One region of the Kocuria sp. CPCC 204721 genome, then DNA from elsewhere that is predicted to be linked to it. Evidence: riboswitches for the same ligand, from Rfam matches in the RefSeq annotation. Region 1 holds a riboswitch; each other region holds the start of a gene.
What was found. Region 1 has a riboswitch for thiamine pyrophosphate ahead of RF637_RS10015 (bifunctional hydroxymethylpyrimidine kinase/phosphomethylpyrimidine kinase). Riboswitches for the same ligand answer to the same signal wherever they lie in the genome.
Positions count from the first base shown of each region.

Region 1 (2,162 bases):
GCCGCGAGCAGGGCCAGCGCCCGGGAGTAGTACTGCAGATATTGCATGTCCTGGTCCAGGTACAGCTCGAACTCGCCCGGGTCCAGGGTGCCGTCCCCGAGGCCCCGGATGAACGCCAGGGCAGCAATGCGTTCACGCACCGGGGCGCTCTCCTCCCACAGTTCATCGGTGAACCGGGGGCCCTCGGATTCCGCGGCGGCCGTCATCACGAACGCCGGATCCGTGACGAGGTGCTGGACGTGGTGCATGTGGTGCACGGGACCGTTGCCGTGACCCACGTGCAACTCGTCCGCGCCGCGCAGTGCACCGCGCAACCATGTGCGGGCCGTGCGGATCGCCTCGGGCCAGTCCCCGGTCCGCGCCACGACCGTGGCCACCGCGGAGGACAGCGAGCACCCGGTGCCGTGGGTGTTACGCGTGTGCACCCTGCGACCCTCGAACAACGCGGCGGGTTCGTCCTGACCGGGGAGCAACAGGGCGTCCGGGGTCGTGTCCCCGGCCAAGTGGCCACCCTTCACGAGGACCCGGGTATGGAACGCCGCCGCGACCGCGCGTCCCTGCTCGAGCGCCTCGTCCCAGGTCGCGGCCACGGGGCGCTCGGCCAGCACCGCGAGTTCCGGGAGGTTGGGGGTGATCAGATTCGCGTGGGGCAGCAGCTCCCGCAGGGCCCGTTCGGCGTCCGGACGCAGCAATCGCCCACCGGCCGTGGCGACCATGACGGGGTCGATCACGACCACGGGTGCGCGCCCCACCATGAGCCAGTCCCGGACCGTGTCGATGACCTCCACGGAGCCGAGCATCCCCACCTTGATCGCATCCAGGGTGACGTCCCCGGCGACCGCATCCAGCTGGTCCCGCAGGACCTGGACGGGTGGGGTGTGTACGCTCACGACGCCCCGGGTGTTCTGGGCGACCACTGCGGTGATCACACTCAGCCCGTACCCGCCCAGTGCGGCGATGGATTTCAGGTCCGCGGCGTGACCCGCCCCGCCCGTGGGATCGGTTCCGGCAATCGAGAGGACGCGGGGTATGGCGGTAGAAGGCGTGGTGTCCACGACAATCCCTTCGCTAGTACGAGCTAGATCAGGTTCGACGGGTGTGTTCTCAGCCGCAGTGCGCAGCACCCCGTGTGTGTGTCCCCGATCATGCCACAGGGGCACCCGGAATCCCGGGTGCCCCTGCGGTGCTCGCGTGGCGACGGATCCAGCCGCCGGTCACTCAGTCCTGCTTGCCGGTCATCGTGATGTCCTGAGCCTTGATGCCCACACCCACGATGGTGGGCTGGTCACCGGACGCCGCGGGGGCCACGGCCCCGGCCTCCGCGGTGAAACGGCTGACCTGCCGTTCCTGCGTGTACTCGTGGGTCTCCACGCTCGCGGTTCCGGGCGCGGCCGCCGGCGCCACGGCACGCCGCGACCCACGACGCCGTCGGGCCGGAGCCGCCGGCGCCTCCGCCGGCCGGTTCCCGCCAGCGGACGACGCTGCCCCGGAAGTCTGCTGCTGCGCGGCACTCGTCTGCCCTGCACTGGATTGCGCAGTCCCGGAGTTCGACGGCGCGTGTCCGGCGGCCGACCGCTTCGACACCGCCTCCCGCGGCTGGGACGCGGCGTCCGCATCCTGAACGGCACCCTCGGTCGAGGTTTCGTCCTCGCCCGCATCCGTGAACGCGGCGCTCAGCGAATCCAGGGACAGGGCCTCCTGGGTGCCCTCGCTCCCCCGCTGCTCAGACTGCCCGTGGGGCAGTTCGATGACCTCGCCGTGAATCGTGAGGCTCGCGGACGAGTCCCCACCGGAACGGTCCTCGGACCGGGAATCCCCGCGCGAGTCGTTCCCGGAACCGTCCCGGCCGGAACCGTCGTTCTGCACGGCGTTGTCCTCGCCCTGCTGACCGCGACCGCGGCTGCGCTTGCCGCGGCGCTTGCGGCGACGGCGCCCGCCCTCGGACTCCCCGTGGGAGTTCTCGGACGCGTGCTCCCCGCCCTGCTGACCGCGGGAGGTCTGCTGCTCCTGGGAACCGGTGTCCTCGGCCTGCCCGCCCCCGGACTGCGGTGCGGTGCCCTGGGAAGCATTCCGTGCGGCGTCGTCGGACTCGTCGTGGGAGGAGGCCGCGGCGATGTTCGCCAACGCCGTGCGGGTGGCCTCCACGCGCGCCTGGTCCGGCT
Region 1 is NZ_JAVKPO010000010.1:61,949-64,110, reverse strand. Features, by position in the region: gene RF637_RS10015 (bifunctional hydroxymethylpyrimidine kinase/phosphomethylpyrimidine kinase) at 1-1,055, opposite strand, end outside; TPP riboswitch at 1,043-1,138, opposite strand; gene RF637_RS10010 (Rne/Rng family ribonuclease) at 1,219-2,162, opposite strand, start outside.

Region 2 (2,162 bases), on a different contig from region 1:
GATCACGAGCCCGGCCACCGAGGTCTTCCCCACGTACGGCAGGTCGTCGGAGGTTCCCGGGCGGGCGCGGGCCATCATCTCCAGGACGTCGCAGTCGTCGATCGCGGGGACCACGGTGCGCGCGTCCCGCAGCAGTTGGTGCACGCCACCGGCCAGCACGGATTCGCGCCCGTCCTCGCGGCTCGTGGCGCCCAGCACCAGGGTCCGGTCCTCGCGGGGGACCATGTACACGGGCCGACCCAGGACCTGGGCGCGCACCGTGCGCGTGAGCAAATGCGATTCCCCGGGGGCCAGGGCGGTCTCGGGGACCCGCAACCGCAGGATGTCCCCGAACACCGGGCGCAATCGGAGGTCGAGTCCCTCGGGCAGCCCGCCCATGGTGTTGGCGGTCAGCCCGGTGGCCACGACCACGGCGTCCGCGGGGATCACCTCACCGGAGTCCACCTGCACGCCCGTGGCCTGCCGGGGTTCCCTGCGGGACGTCAGCACGGTGTCCACGCGGGAGGTCAGCCACTGCGCCGGTCCGGCGTCGGGGACGTCCCCGATGGTGGTCAGGTGCGGGCAGTTCAGGGTCTCCACCAGGGCGGCCGCGAGCATCCGGGGGTCCACCTGGCGGTCGGAGACGATCCGTACCGCACCGCTCAACCGCGGCGCAAGAGCCGGTTCCAGGTGCCGAGCCTCCCGCGTGGAGATCTCCTGCACGTCCATCCCGGAGGCGATCTGGTGTGAGGCGAGGTCGGAGAGGGATTGGGCGTCCGCGGCATCGGCGGCCACCACGAGCGTCTCCTCGGTGCGGTAGCCCGTGGGCAGGCCCGTGGCCGCGGTGACGCGCTCCACGAAGTCCGGGTACTCCGCGGCGGAGGCCCGCATGAGGGGGTAGAGGCGTTCCTGGCCGTACTGGGTCTCGGCGATCGGTGCGAGCATGCCCGCGGCCGCGCGGGTGGCGCCCCACGCCGGGCGGGGATCGACGACGGTCACGGCGGCCCCGCGGCGTCGTAGTTCGAAGGCCGTGGCCAGGCCCACGAGACCAGCTCCGGCCACGACCACGTGGTCACCGAGGTGCTCGGGCATTGTTCCTCCCTCCGGCGGCATGATCCGCATCAGGTGATCCGGTCGGCGGCTCACGCCCTCTCAGCCCGCTGCGGTGGTTGTTGCCAACGTGTGCGGACTCCCGTGGAGTTCGTCGAACGGCGACGAACGGCCCTGCCAGTCTAATCACCCCTAGCTGTGGAACGCAGGGGGACTTCGCGGCGGGCTGATCGGGCGAGGTGTCCGCGGGCGCGCGGTTCGTGCCACGATGGCCGCATGGGACACACGAGCCAGACGGGTACCGGGCGCCGCGCCGCCCTCGAGAACGCGCGACTGTACGTGTGCGTCACGGCGCGCCGCGAGCGCGGTGACCTGCGCGAATTTCTGCACGCCGCGTACGAGGGCGGGGTGGACATCATCCAGTTGCGGGACAAATCCCTCGAGGCTGCCGCGGAGATCGAGGCCATCGAGGTGCTCGCCGACGTCGCCCGTGAGCACGGCGCACTCTTCGCCGTCAACGACCGCGCGGACGTCGCGCTGCTCACCGGCGCGGACGTGTTCCACGTGGGCCAGGGCGATCTCACCACCGCGCAGGCTCGGCGGGTCCTGGGGGACGACGCGGTGATCGGGCGGTCCTGTCACTCCCCGGCCCAGGTGGACGCCGCCGTGGCCGACGCCGGGCTCGACTACTTCTGCACCGGGCCCGTGTGGGAGACCCCCACGAAGCCGGGTCGCGCGGCCGTGGGGCTCGAGCTGCCGCGCTACGCCGCTCAGCACGCGGGGGACAAGCCCTTCTTCGCGATCGGCGGGGTCGACACCGCGCGGTTGCCGTCCGTGCTCGACACGGGTGCCTCGCGCATCGTGGTCGTGCGGGCCGTGACCGATGCGCAGGACGTCACCGCGGCGGCGCGGGCGCTGCGGGACACGCTGCCCGGGTGAGACCCGATCTTTGAACGCGGTGTAGCGGCGGCGCCGCGGTGGGATGGCACCGCTCGGGTGGCGACGTGTTCGGTGGGGTGGTGCGCGTCGGGGCGGAGTCATGGAGTCATGGCGCCGCAGTGTCTTGGCGTCGCGCGGGTGGCACGGCTCGCTCGGTACGCGGAGCGGAACCGTTACGGGGTCCCGCACCGCCC
Region 2 is NZ_JAVKPO010000001.1:156,345-158,506, forward strand. Features, by position in the region: gene thiO (glycine oxidase ThiO) at 1-1,071, opposite strand, end outside; TPP riboswitch at 1,061-1,185, opposite strand; gene thiE (thiamine phosphate synthase) at 1,306-1,968, shown strand; gene RF637_RS00745 (thiol-disulfide oxidoreductase DCC family protein) at 2,142-2,162, opposite strand, start outside.
Region 2: it holds a riboswitch for thiamine pyrophosphate, as region 1 does, so the genes downstream of both, thiO (glycine oxidase ThiO) here and RF637_RS10015 (bifunctional hydroxymethylpyrimidine kinase/phosphomethylpyrimidine kinase) in region 1, are expected to answer to the same signal.

Region 3 (2,162 bases), on a different contig from region 1:
AGCAACAGCAGCCGCGGGCACATGGCCAGGGTCCCGGCGAGCGCGAGACGTTGTTTCTGCCCCCCGGACAGCGCCGTGGTGGGGTGGTCGAGCGGGAGCTCCAGACCCGTGCGCGCGAGCGCTTCCCGCACGCGCGGCCAGATCCGCTCGCGGGGGACGGCGAGGTTCTCGAGGCCGAACGCGACGTCGTCCCCCACGCGCGAGAGGACCACCTGCGTCTCGGGGTCCTGATGCATGAAGCCCACCGTGCCGCGGGCGTCGCGCGGGTCGACACCCCCGACGGTCAACCCGCCCGATGCGGAGCGGCCGTCAGGGTCCTGGTCCACACCGGCGAGCGCCTGCAGGAGCGTGGACTTGCCCGCCCCGGACGGGCCCAGGAGCAGGACACGTTCACCGGGCTCGATGATCAGGTCCAGGTCCACCAGACTGGGCGTCTCGCGGCCGGGGTGATGCCATCCGAACCCCTCCAGGACCACCCGCGCGCCCGTGAGCTGCACGGTCGGTTCCGCGGTCATCGGCGCACGGCGCCGGAGGCCAGTGCTCCGAGGACACCCGTGGCCTGCAGGGCCCTCATCACGGCCCACATGAGCAACCCTGCGATCACGGCCCCGGAGAGCGTGGTCAGCGCCGCATAGACGACCTGCTGATCCAGAGCCCACTCGAAGTTGTACATGATGTTCTCGCTCACGCCCAGGAACAGCCCGGATACCGCCCCACCGATCGCCGCGGTCACGGGACCGAACCGGCGGTAACGGGTCAGGAGGAACACGACCTCCACACCGAGGCCCTGTACCAGACCGGAGAGCACCACGAGCCACCCGAAATGCGTTCCCAGGAAGCCCTCGATCACGGCCGCGAGCAACTCGCAGAACAGAGCCGCGCCCGGTTTGCGGATGATCAGGGCGCCCAGGGTACCCGCCACGAGCCAGCCCCCCGCGATGAGCCCCGCGGACGGCGGGTAGGCCACCGTGCCCGCCGAGACCGCCGGGTACAGGAGGTTGGACCACATCCAGAAGATCACGGCGCACACCGCGGCCAATACGGCGGTGACCACGATGTCCACGACCCGCCACGACGAGCTGCGGTTGCCGCTTGCGCGCGGTGTACGGGTGGGGGTGTTACCGACCTGCGTCATGCTGAATCCTCCTGAAGATCCCAGGAGGGGAAGAACACCACCCGCCGTTGCGAGCGGGTCCTTGAGATACTCGACTCCCTAGCGCCGGTACGAGCCGGATCAGGTTCGAGGGTCTGCGCTCACGCGCACTCTCAGCGCCGCGGTGGCGCTCCCCTGTCGTTGAGACGCCAGTCTAGACCACGACGGCGGGTGGCCGGGCATCTCGCGTGCCCGGCCACCCGCCGTCGTACGTGCGTCCTACGCGGCCCCGGCCCACCCGTACGGGGGGCGCGGTACCCGCGGCTCAGATCTCGCTCTGGGAGCTACGGGAGGGATCGGAGTCCTTGGACTCGAACTTGGCCACCTGGCGGGAGATCCCCACCTTGATGACGGTGCCCACCACACCGGTGATCACGGCCCAGATGATGATGTCGGTCCATGCCTCGTCCGGGTCCGGGTTCTTGGCGGGGGGCTCGTTGCCCGTGACCTGCTTCCACACCGCGGACAGGCCCTTGTTGGCCAGGGCCACGCCACCCAGGGACGCCACCGTGCCGAAAATGTCCATTACCTTGTTCATGAGGTTCTCCTTGTCTTGTGGGTGCCGTCGGCACCGGGCGGCCGACGACGTCGTGCTCGTTGCCCAGCATACGAAGCGCCGGGCGCGACGGGGCGGAAGGAACCCGGTCCAACCGAGAATTACGTCCTCAGCGAGATTCTTCCTCGCCGGCGCGAGCGACGACCTCGCGCAGCTCGTCCTCCACGAGGTTCTTCTGGTTCAGGTGCTTGGAGCGGTAGGCGGCGCGGCCCACCATGTGCGCGGACACGGGCACCGTGAGCAGCTGGAACAGCCACGCGAGGATCATCAGCGGGATCATGCCGGGATTGCCGCTCTCGATCGCCACGGCCGTAAGCAGCAAAAGCAACCCCAGGACCTGGGGCTTGGTGCCGGCGTGCATGCGCGAGAGCAGATCGGGGAAGCGCACCAGACCCACCGCCGCGGCCAGGGACATGAGGGACCCCCCCACGAGGCACAGCAGCGCGATGACGT
Region 3 is NZ_JAVKPO010000001.1:96,973-99,134, reverse strand. Features, by position in the region: gene RF637_RS00465 (ABC transporter ATP-binding protein) at 1-515, opposite strand, end outside; gene RF637_RS00460 (ECF transporter S component) at 512-1,135, opposite strand; TPP riboswitch at 1,194-1,300, opposite strand; gene RF637_RS00455 (DUF4235 domain-containing protein) at 1,419-1,691, opposite strand; gene mnhG (monovalent cation/H(+) antiporter subunit G) at 1,819-2,162, opposite strand, start outside.
Region 3: it holds a riboswitch for thiamine pyrophosphate, as region 1 does, so the genes downstream of both, RF637_RS00460 (ECF transporter S component) here and RF637_RS10015 (bifunctional hydroxymethylpyrimidine kinase/phosphomethylpyrimidine kinase) in region 1, are expected to answer to the same signal.

Region 4 (2,162 bases), on a different contig from region 1:
CACACCAGGCCGACGCGCTCGGTGGCCCGCGCCATCGCGGACAGCGCTGTCAGGGGTTCCAGGCTCCAGCGGGGCCCGCCGGAGACATCACCCACGCTGTGCCCGTCCGCGAAGAACACCGCGTCGAACAGACCGCGTTCGGCAGTCCGCGCGAGCTCCTCGTAGTAGGCGATGTCCGTGAGGCGGTGCACCGGGGAGCCCGGCGCGCGCCACGCGGCCTGGTGGTGGCCGGCCCCGTAGAGGAAGGCGTTGAGGCGCAGCGTCCGGGCGGGTGTCCCGGGCGGCTGGTTCACCTGGGTGGGACGAGTGGACGCCGCAGGGGCGGCGGACGGGGTCCGCGCGGTGTCGTGCGGGGCGGCCATGTCAGTCCATCACCAGTCCACCGTCGACCACGAGGTTCTGCCCGGTGACGCCGCGGGACCAGTCGGAGGCGAAGAAGAGGGCGGTGTCCGCGAACTCCTCCGGGGTGGTGACCCGACCCAAGGGCGTACCGGCGGCAATGGCGTCGAAGACTTCGGCCGGGGTAGCGGCACTCGCGTCCGTGGTGCGTAGCAGGCCACCGGAGATCATGTTCACGGTGATGCCCAGGGCCCCCAGGTCCTTGGCCGCCGTGCGGGTGAGGGAGAGCAGGGCGGCCTTGGCTGCGGTGTAGTCGTGGTAGGGGACCACGGGGTTCTGGAAGAGATTGGTGCCGATGTTGATGATGCGCCCGTGTCCAAACCGGCGCATCCCCGGGACGACCGCCTGGATCACGTTGAGTCCGCCCACGACCGCGCCGGTGAACTGCTGGGAAAGATCCTCGGCGGCGAGGTTTTCGAGCGAGGGGCGGGCGTCCCCGTTGAAGCTGAAGTCCACCAGCGCGTTGTTCACGGCCACCGTGATGGGCGCACCGAAATGGTCCTGGGCGAGTGCCACCATCTCCTGCACCTGCCCGGCATCGGTCACGTCCGCCCGAACGGCAATGACCTTGTCCTCACCGAGTTCGCGCACCAGTGAGCGGGCGCGGTCCTCGCTCGCGTGGTAGTTCACGACCACCCGGGCGCCTTCGCGGGCGAAGGCTCGGCTGAGGTGTTCACCCAGACCCCGGGCTCCCCCGGTGATCAGGACGATGGTGGTGTCGATCCGCATGCTCACTCCTGTGGCTCACGGCGAAGAACGCGGTGCGCCACCCGTGCGGTGCCACCGTGACATCCCTTCGCCAGTACTAACTGGACAGGTTCGACGGGTGTCATCTCAGCCATTGCCTCCAGGGCTCCCCGGCCCGGTGGGTCGTGGGAACGTGCAGCGGCACCCCGTGTCACTGGGCCCAGTCTAAGCACAGGGGTCCGGACCGGGGTCGCGCACGGCGCAGGCCGTCGGCGGGCATGGCCAATGCGGTTGTCCAGCGCAGTCAGGCCAGGGTCGTCCCCTTGGGTATCGCGCGGGCGGGGAGGATCAGCCCTCCCGCCACCACTCGTCCGCCGGGGTCACCGGGACCGTGCGCTTGTGGCGGGTGCGCAGGAACGTGCTTTCGATCTTGCGGGCCACCTCCTCGGGGACGTCCTTGCCCTCGAGGAAGTCATCGATGTCGTCGTAGCGCAGGCCCAGCTCGTCCTCGTCCGTGCGCCCGGGGTTCTCGTCCAGGAGGTCCGCGGTGGGGACCTTGCCCACGAGTTGCTCGGGGGCCCCCAGGTACGCGAGCACCTGGCGGTTCTGCCGTTTGTTCAGCCCGCTCAGGGGCAGGACGTCCGCGCCGCCGTCGCCGAACTTGGTGAAGAACCCGGTGACCGATTCCGCCGCGTGATCCGTGCCGATCACCAGCAGGTTGTGGTCCCCGCCCACCGCGTACTGCGCCGTCATACGCACGCGGGCCTTGGTGTTACCGCGGGTGAAATCGGTGAGCTGCTCACCGGTCGCGGCACCGTAGGCGGACTCGAAACCGCGGACGGCCGGCGCGACGTCGTACGTGATGACCCGGTCCGGTTGAATGAATTCGAGCGCCGCCTGGGCGTCGGCCTCGTCGTGCTGGATCCCGTGAGGCAGTCGCATGGCCACGAACTCGGCCTTAATCTCGTCCTCGCGCAGTTTCTCGACCGCGAGCTGGGCCAGGCGCCCGGCCAGGGTGGAGTCCAAGCCGCCGCTGATCCCCAGGACGAACCCCGCGGTGTGCGTGGCCTTGAGGT
Region 4 is NZ_JAVKPO010000003.1:50,283-52,444, reverse strand. Features, by position in the region: partial or broken gene RF637_RS04295 (LLM class flavin-dependent oxidoreductase) at 1-293, opposite strand, end outside; gene RF637_RS04290 (3-oxoacyl-ACP reductase) at 364-1,128, opposite strand; TPP riboswitch at 1,174-1,305, opposite strand; gene nadE (ammonia-dependent NAD(+) synthetase) at 1,435-2,162, opposite strand, start outside.
Region 4: it holds a riboswitch for thiamine pyrophosphate, as region 1 does, so the genes downstream of both, RF637_RS04290 (3-oxoacyl-ACP reductase) here and RF637_RS10015 (bifunctional hydroxymethylpyrimidine kinase/phosphomethylpyrimidine kinase) in region 1, are expected to answer to the same signal.